Regions from separate parts of the Streptomyces sp. NPDC058045 genome, predicted to be linked through region 1. Evidence: riboswitches for the same ligand, from Rfam matches in the RefSeq annotation. Region 1 holds a riboswitch; the other holds the start of a gene.
The links. A riboswitch is a leader RNA that binds a small molecule or an ion and turns the genes downstream of it on or off. The one in region 1 is predicted to bind glycine.

Region 2: it holds a riboswitch for glycine, as region 1 does, so the genes downstream of both, gcvT (glycine cleavage system aminomethyltransferase GcvT) here and gcvP (aminomethyl-transferring glycine dehydrogenase) in region 1, are expected to answer to the same signal.

Annotation. Positions count from the first base shown of each region.
Region 1 covers NZ_JBHVRR010000049.1:9,383-13,809, forward strand. Annotated here, with positions in the region: gene ACFVST_RS23960 (DNA polymerase IV) at 1-1,209, shown strand, start outside; gene ACFVST_RS23965 (PRC-barrel domain-containing protein) at 1,122-1,502, opposite strand; glycine riboswitch at 1,637-1,733, shown strand; gene gcvP (aminomethyl-transferring glycine dehydrogenase) at 1,910-4,427, shown strand, end outside.
Region 2 covers NZ_JBHVRR010000035.1:18,314-22,740, reverse strand. Annotated here, with positions in the region: gene glyA (serine hydroxymethyltransferase) at 1-797, opposite strand, end outside; gene gcvH (glycine cleavage system protein GcvH) at 840-1,217, opposite strand; gene gcvT (glycine cleavage system aminomethyltransferase GcvT) at 1,325-2,449, opposite strand; glycine riboswitch at 2,599-2,695, opposite strand; gene ACFVST_RS20880 (AAA family ATPase) at 3,006-3,653, shown strand; gene ACFVST_RS20875 (enhanced serine sensitivity protein SseB) at 3,742-4,427, shown strand, end outside.

The DNA of each region.
Region 1 (4,427 bases):
CTGGAGGCCTCGGGCGCGGCGGACGACGCCGCTTCGGCACGGGCGGTGGGGGTGCGGCTGCGGGCGGAGATACGGGCGGTGACGGGCCTGACCGGATCGGTGGGGCTGGCGGCTTCCAAGATGCTCGCCAAGATCGCCTCCGAGCAGGCCAAGCCGGACGGTCTGGTACTGATCGAGCCGGGCACCGAGCGGGGGCTGCTCGGTCCGATGCCGGTGCGGACCCTGCCCGGCGTCGGCCCTGCCACCGGCGACCATCTGCGGCGCGCGGGTATCACCACCGTCGCGGAGATCGCCGAGGCCGGGGAGGACGAGTTGGTGCGGCTGCTGGGGCGGGCGCACGGCACGGCGCTGTACGCGATGGCGCTGGCCCGGGACGAGCGGCCGGTGGTGGCCGAGCGGGACGCCAAGTCGGTCTCCGTGGAGGACACCTACGACCTTGACATCCATGACCGGGTGCGGATCCGGCTGGAGGTGCAGCGGCTCGCCGACCGCTGCGTGGCCCGGCTGCGTGCGGCGGCTCGCTCCGGCCGTACGGTCGTCCTCAAGGTGCGGCGGTACGACTTCTCCACGCTGACCCGTTCCGAGACGCTGCGCGGGCCGACGGACGATCCGGGGGTGGTGCGGGAGGCGGCGGCGCGGCTGCTGGAGTCGGTGGACACCACGGGCGGGGTGCGGCTGCTGGGGGTCGGCGTCAGCGGGCTGGCCGACTTCACGCAGGAGGACCTCTTCGCCCAGGCCGCGCACGCCAGATCCGAGGCCACCGGGGACACGGCCGGGCCGCTCGCGCACCCACCGGACGCCCAGCCGCCCCCCGATCAGCCACCCCGCCACGAGGCCGCGCCGGACGCCGACGACCATGGACCCGCGCGTACGGAGCCGGTCCCGGCCGAGGTCCCCCCGGACGAGCCGCACTGGATGGCCGGGAGCGATGTGGTGCACGTCGAGTACGGGCCTGGCTGGGTGCAGGGCAGTGGGGTCGGCCGGGTCACCGTCCGCTTCGAGACGCCCGGTTCACCGCCGGGCCGGGTCCGCACCTTCCGTACCGGCGACCCCGGTCTCACGCCCTCCGAGCCGCTGCCGCTGGTGCCGGAGCGGGACGGGGGCGAGCCGGACGGCGGTGGTCAGTCGCCGGAGTCCGGGCCGTCGCCCGCGAGCCGCCCGAAGTCGCGGTCCTCGGGCGGGGGAGGGGCCGCCGTGTCCAGCCCGTAGTGGTGGTAGAGCTGAAGCTCCTGCTCGGGGGAGAGGTGGCGGCCCACGCCGAAGTCCGGGGCGTCCTTCACGAGTGAGCGGTCGAAGGGCACCCGTAGTGCGCCCTCGACCAGACTGCTCGGTTCCAGCGGCACGAACGCGTCCCGGCTGAACAGCCCGGTCCTGATGGCAGCCCACTCGGGGACGCCGGTCGCGTCGTCCAGGTACACCTCGTCAATGGTGCCGATCTTCGTCCCGGTGCGGTCGAAGGCCTTGCGGCCGATGAGTTGGCGCGGATCGATGTCGGTCTGCACAGGCACTCCCGCTGCTCGCAGCACGTCCGTCACGCGGACGAACTCCTCCGTCACCACTACCAAAAGGCAGAATGCGGCGGGCGGCCACTCGGGGGATCGGTGACAGTGCCCGCTGGTAGGCTGGCGGTGGCTGCCGACCCCGTGCGGGAGAGCCCTCCGGCCCAGGCCGGGGGGCGCCGAAGGAGCAAATCCTCCCCGGAAACTCTCAGGCACAAGTACCGCACGGACGAGGTCACTCTGGAAAGCAGGGCGGGAGTCCACGGCCTCCGCTCTCACCGACGGTGAAAGCCGGGGCGCTCCGAGCGGACCGGTGAAGCTCTCAGGTCGAGATGACAGAGGGGGAGGCCGTACGGGCACCCGTGCCGTGGTGCCCTCACAGGTCGCGTCAGACCAGGAGGCCTCCGCATATGACCGCCAACCGCATCCCGCTCGCCAAGCTGGAACAGGGCACGCCGTTCGAGCAGCGCCACATAGGCCCCGACACCGAAGCCCGCGCCAAGATGCTCGCCCATGTCGGCTACGGCTCCCTCGACGAGCTGACGGCCGCCGCGGTACCCGATGTGATCAAGCAGGCGGCGGCGCTCGACCTGCCGGACGCCCGTACCGAGGCCGAGGTCCTCGGGGAGCTGCGCTCGCTCGCCGACCGCAACGAGGTCCTGGACTCCATGATCGGCCTCGGCTACTACGGCACCCACACCCCGCCGGTCATCCTGCGCAACGTGATGGAGAACCCGGCCTGGTACACCGCGTACACGCCGTATCAGCCGGAGATCTCGCAGGGGCGGCTTGAGGCGCTGCTGAACTTCCAGACGACGGTGGCGGAGCTGACGGGGCTGCCCACCGCCGGGGCCTCGCTGCTGGACGAGAGCACCGCGGCCGCCGAGGCGATGGCGCTGTCCCGGCGCGTCGGCAAGGTCAAGAACGGTGTGTTCCTGGTGGACGCGGACACTCTGCCGCAGACCATCGCCGTGATCGGTACCCGGGCCGAGTCGGCGGGCGTCGAGGTCGTCGTCGCCGACCTCTCCGAGGGCATCCCCGCCGAGGTAGCCGAGCGCGGGGTGACCGGGGTGCTGCTCCAGTACCCGGGGGCCTCCGGTGCGGTGCGGGATCTGCGGCCGGTGATCGAGCAGGCCCACGGGCTGGGCGCGGTCGTCACCGTCGCCGCCGATCTGCTGGCGCTCACCCTGCTCACGCCGCCCGGTGAGCTGGGTGCGGACATCGCCGTCGGCACCACCCAGCGGTTCGGGGTGCCGATGGGCTTCGGCGGGCCGCACGCCGGATACATGGCGGTCCAGGAGAAGTTCGCCCGCAATCTGCCGGGGCGCCTCGTCGGTGTCTCCGTCGACGCAGACGGGGACCAGGCGTACCGGCTGGCGCTTCAGACGCGGGAGCAGCACATCCGGCGGGAGAAGGCCACCAGCAACATCTGCACCGCGCAGGTCCTGCTCGCCGTGATGGCCGGGCTCTACGCCGTCTACCACGGGCCGGACGGGCTCCGCACCATCGCCCGCCGCACCCACCGGTACGCGGCACTGCTCGCCGCGGGGCTGCGGGCGGGCGGGGTCGAGGTGGTGCACCAGGACTTCTTCGACACCCTGACGCTGCGGGTGCCGGGCCGGGCCGGGCAGATCGTGACGGCCGCCCGCGAGGAAGGGGTCAACCTCCGCCTCGTCGACCAGGACCACGTCGGCGTGGCCTGTGACGAGACCACCACCCGCGGCCGGCTCTGCGCGGTGTGGACCGCCTTCGGGGTGGAGGCCGACGCCGCGGCGCTGGACGAGGCGACCGGGGACGCGCTGCCCGCGGCCCTGCTGCGCACCGGCGACTACCTCACCCACCCGGTGTTCCACCAGCACCGCTCCGAGACGGCCATGCTGCGCTATCTGCGCCGCCTCGCCGACCGGGACTACGCGCTGGACCGGGGCATGATCCCGCTCGGCTCCTGCACCATGAAGCTCAACGCCACCACCGAGATGGAGCCGGTGACCTGGCCCGAGTTCGGCGCGCTGCACCCCTTCGCCCCCATCGGCCAGGCGCAGGGCTACCTCACCCTCATCCGCGAGCTGGAGGAGCGCCTCGCCGAGCTCACCGGCTACGACAAGGTGTCCCTCCAGCCCAACGCCGGATCCCAGGGCGAGCTGGCCGGCCTCCTCGCGGTACGCGGCTACCACCGGGCGAACGGCGACACCGGCCGCACCGTCTGCCTCATCCCGTCCTCCGCGCACGGCACCAACGCGGCGAGCGCGGTGATGGCGGGCATGAAGGTGGTCGTGGTGAAGACCTCCGAGGACGGCGAGGTCGATATCGAGGACCTGCACGCCAAGATCGACCGCCACCGGGACGAGCTGGCCGTCCTGATGATCACCTATCCGTCGACGCACGGTGTCTTCGAGGAGCATGTCGCCGACATCTGCGCCGCGGTGCACGACGCCGGCGGCCAGGTCTATGTGGACGGCGCCAATCTCAACGCGCTGGTCGGCCTCGCCAAGCCGGGCCACTTCGGCGGTGACGTCTCCCACCTCAACCTGCACAAGACGTTCTGCATCCCGCACGGCGGTGGCGGTCCCGGCGTCGGCCCGGTCGGTGTCCGCGCCCATCTGGCGCCGTATCTGCCGAACCACCCGTTGCAGCCGGCCGCCGGACCGGCCACCGGTGTCGGCCCGATCTCCGGGGCGCCGTGGGGGTCGGCCGGGATCCTGCCGATCTCCTGGGCGTATGTGCGGCTGATGGGCGGGGCGGGGCTGAAGCGCGCCTCGCAGGTCGCGGTGCTCGGCGCCAACTACATCGCCAAGCGCCTGGAGCCGCACTACCCGGTGCTCTACACCGGCCCCGCGGGCCTCGTCGCGCATGAGTGCATCGTGGATCTGCGGCCCCTCACCAAGGCGACCGGGGTCAGCGTGGACGATGTCGCCAAGCGCCTCATCG
Region 2 (4,427 bases), on a different contig from region 1:
ACATGCTCCAGCGGGCCGCCCTGCTGGCCGGGGAAGACCGCCGAGTTGATCTTCTTGGCGAGTTCCGCGGTGGACAGGATGACGCCGCCGCGGGGGCCGCCGAGCGTCTTGTGGGTGGTGGTGGTCACCACATGGGCGTGCGGTACCGGCGAGGGGTGCAGGCCCGCCGCGACCAGACCGGCGAAGTGCGCCATGTCCACCATCAGATAGGCGCCGACCTCGTCGGCGACCCGGCGGAAGGCCGCGAAGTCGAGCTGGCGCGGGTACGCCGACCAGCCGGCCACGATCAGCTTCGGCTTGGCCTCCTTGGCGAGGCGCTCCACCTCGGCCATGTCGACCTGGCCGGTGTTGTCGTCGACGTGGTAGGCGACCACGTTGTAGAGCTTGCCGGAGAAGTTGATCTTCATGCCGTGGGTGAGGTGGCCGCCGTGCGCCAGATTCAGCCCCATGATGGTGTCGCCCGGCTTGAGCAGGGCGAACATCGCGGCGGCGTTGGCCTGGGCACCGGAGTGCGGCTGCACGTTGGCGTGCTCGGCGCCGAACAGCGCCTTGACGCGGTCGATGGCGATCTGCTCGACCACGTCGACGTGCTCGCAGCCGCCGTAGTAGCGGCGGCCGGGGTAGCCCTCGGCGTACTTGTTGGTGAGCACCGAGCCCTGCGCCTCCATGACGGCGACCGGAGCGAAGTTCTCCGAGGCGATCATTTCGAGGGTGGACTGCTGGCGGTGGAGCTCGGCGTCGACGGCGGCGGCGACATCCGGGTCCAGCTCATGGAGGGGAGTGTTGAGAAGCGACATCACGATCCCTATCGCGTCGGTCTCGGTAGCGCCCGGGCGGGTTCAGTTGCCCGAGAACGCGGCGTACTCGTCGGCGGAGAGCAGGTCGCCCGGCTCCTCCGAGACACGTACCTTGAACAGCCAACCGCCCTCGAACGGGGCGGAGTTCACCAGCGAGGGGTCCCCGACCACATCGTCGTTGGTCGCGGTGACCTCGCCGGTGACCGGCGCGTACAGGTCGCTGACCGACTTGGTCGACTCCAGCTCACCGCAGGTCTCGCCCGCGGTGACGGTGGAACCGACCTCGGGGAGCTGGGCGTAGACGACATCGCCGAGCGCGTTGGCCGCGTACTCGGTGATGCCGACCGTCGAGACGCCGTCCTCGGCGCCCGAGACCCACTCGTGCTCCTTGCTGTAGCGCAGTTGCTGGGGGTTGCTCATGACCTGAATTCTCCTGTACGCGGGGCAGTGCTGGTGAACGGATGGTCTTGCGATGCGAGACGGAGCGTATGGGCCGCGTCACGTCCCCCGTGCGAGGGGGTGCGGCGTCACTTCTGCCGCTTGTAGAAGGGGAGCGCCACGACCTCGTACGGCTCGTGGCTGCCCCGGATGTCGACGCCGACACCGGTGGTCCCGGGTGCGGCGTGGGCCGCGTCCACATAGGCCATGGCGATGGGCCTGCCGAGGGTGGGGGAGGGGGCGCCGGAGGTGACCTCGCCGATCACCTCGCCGCCGGCGACCACCGGGTACCCGGCCCGCGGCACCCGGCGGCCCTCGGCGACCAGGCCGACCAGCTTGCGCGGCGGCGCCGACTCGGCCCGCTTCGCGGCCGCCGAGAGCGCGGCCCGCCCGACGAAGTCGCCCTCCTTCTCGAACTTCACGACCCGGCCGAGACCCGCGTCGAAGGGGGTGAGCGCGGTGCTCAACTCGTGCCCGTAGAGCGGCATTCCGGCCTCCAGGCGGAGGGTGTCGCGGCAGGACAGACCGCAGGGCACCAGGCCCGCGTCCGCCCCGGCGTCGGTGAGCGCCCGCCACAGCTTTTCCGCGTGCTCCGGCGCCGCGAACAGTTCGAAGCCGTCCTCGCCGGTGTACCCGGTGCGGGCCAGCAGCACCGGCACCCCGGCGACGGTGGTGGGCAGGCCCGCGTAGTACTTCAGGCCGTCCAGGTCGGCGTCGGTGAGGGCGGCCACGATGCCGGGGGAGGCGGGGCCCTGCACGGCGAGCAGCGCGTAGGCGTCCCGGTCGTCGCGGACCTCGGCGTCGAAACCGGCGGCGCGCTCGGTGAGGGCGTCCAGGACGGTCTGCGCGTTGGAGGCGTTGGCGACGACGAGGTACGTCGGGTCCTCAGTGTCGCCGAGCCGGTAGACGATCAGGTCGTCGAGGATGCCGCCGTCCTCGCGGCAGATCATGGTGTAGCGGGCGCGGCCGGGCTTGACGGTGGCGATGTTGCCGACCAGGGCGTAGCCGAGGAGGTCGGCGGCCTGGGGTCCGGTGACGGTGATCTCGCCCATGTGGGAGAGGTCGAAGAGCCCGGCGCGGGTGCGGACGGCGGTGTGCTCGTCACGTTCGCTGCCGTAGCGCAGTGGCATGTCCCAGCCGGCGAAGTCGGTCATGGTGGCGCCGAGGGCGCGGTGCACCGCGTCGAGGGCGGTACGGCGAGGGCTGTCGGTCATGGGCGCTGCTCCCGGAGGCGTGACGGCGAGGACGTTCCTCCCCATCTGTCATCGGAACCTGAGAGGTTCGCCGGGAGGCCCGTGCGGCGGATCCCGGCTTGCACCGTGGGTGGGGCCGCCGTGCCGGGCGGCCCGCTTTTCAGATGTGCCTCGCCCGCGCGGTATCGGGGGCCTGAGAGATTCAAGGGAGGGACTTGCTCCTTCGGCGCCCCGGCGTGCGGCCGGGGGCTCTCCCGCGCGGATTCAAGCGGCCGGTATGGAGTTGGCGCGCTCATCATTGCACGCCGGTGCGGCCGCGCGGCAGGTGCGGGGGAGGACCGGAACGGGGGCGGGTGCGGCGGCGTTCACCTGCGCGGTCCGGAGGCCGGGAGTCCGCGGAGTACGGCAGCGCCACCGGCCTTTGCACCAGGGGGACTTGTGCCGCATTACTGTCTCTTTACACTCCTGGGGGCGCGCCCTGTGCGGAGGGCCGTCGCGGGCGGCGAGCAGGGGAGGCGGGCCGGTGGGCGGTACGGCGGACGAGGCGGTCGACGGCACGGGGGGAGCGGCGGAGGCGATGGGGCCGCCGGGACCCCGGACGCCGCTCCCCCTCTTACCCGGTCCGCGTCGGCCCCGCGTACGGGATCTGCGGGGGCTCGGCGGCTGGGGGCCCGGGTGGCTGTGGTTCGGGGAGGGGGATGTGGTGGTGGTGTCCGGGCTGCCGGGCAGCGGCAAGTCGACGCTGATACGGCGGGCGGTCGACGGGGTGTGCGTCGACTCCCAGGACACCCGCGAGAGTTGGGCCCGCCGCCTCGGCCCGCTGCTGCCGTATCCGCTGTACCGGCCGCTGGTGCGGATCGCGCACTTCGCCGGGCTGCGGCGGGTGTTGCGGGGCGGCGGCGCCGTGGTGGTGCACGACTGCGGCACCCAGCGCTGGGTGCGCCGCTGGCTCGCCCGGGAGGCCGCCCGCCGCGGCCGGCGACTGCATCTGCTGCTGCTCGACGTCACCCCCCGCACCGCACGCGCCGGCCAGCAGGCCCGCGGCCGCGGCGTCTCCCGCTACGCCTTCGCGCGGCACCGGCGGGCGCTGCGCGCACTGCTGGCCGGGCTGGAGGCGGGCACCCCGCCCCCGGGCTGTGCCTCCGCGGTGCTGCTGGACCGCCCGGCCGCGGACTCCCTGCACACCATCGCCTTCGGCCCCGGAGCGGATCCCCCCTGCGGGTAGCGAGCCGGCGACCGGGGGGTGCGGGCGGCGGGGGACCGGTTAGGGTGCGCTGGCAGCAGGCAGTGAGGGACAGGCGGTAGAGCAGAGTATGGACATACCGGGGCAGGCCATGACCCATCCCCATATGGGCTGGCCGGGCAACGAGTTGGAGGAGGTGCTCGCCGCCGGCCTGGGCGCGGGACCGTCCGCCGCGGCACGCATCCTGGAGGTACTGGGCCGCAGCCCGCTGTGGATACCGCTGCCCAACGGCGGCGGCCCGGAGAGCGGCACCCTGGACCTGCCCACCCTGGAGATGGACGGGCAGGCCTATGTCCCCGTCTTCAGCTCGGAGCAGCAGTTCCGTCAGGTGACAGGGGAGGGACTCGGGTACACGGTGGCGCCCGCGGTGGAGTTCGCCCGCGGCCTGCCGCCCCAACTCGGCATCGCCGTCAACCCGGACGGCACCGTCGGCATCCCGCTGCCGCCGCCCGCGGTGGCCGAACTCTGCCGTAGCGGACGCAGCGAACTCGACGGGCCGCTCACCGGCGGCCGGGTGCGGCTCTACCCACCGGACTGGCAGGAGGACCCGGTGGACTTCCTCTCCGCGGCCTCCGCGGAGTTCGCCGCGACGGGTGTGGTGCGTACCGCCCGCCGCTGCCTGGCCAGTATCGAGGGCGGCGACCCGGTGCTCTTCGTCGGCGTGGAACTGAGCGGCGCCGAACCGGCCGACCGGGACGCGGCGATGGACGCCCTGGGCCGGGCCCTGGGCCGGGTCCCCGTTCCCTGGCCGGTCAA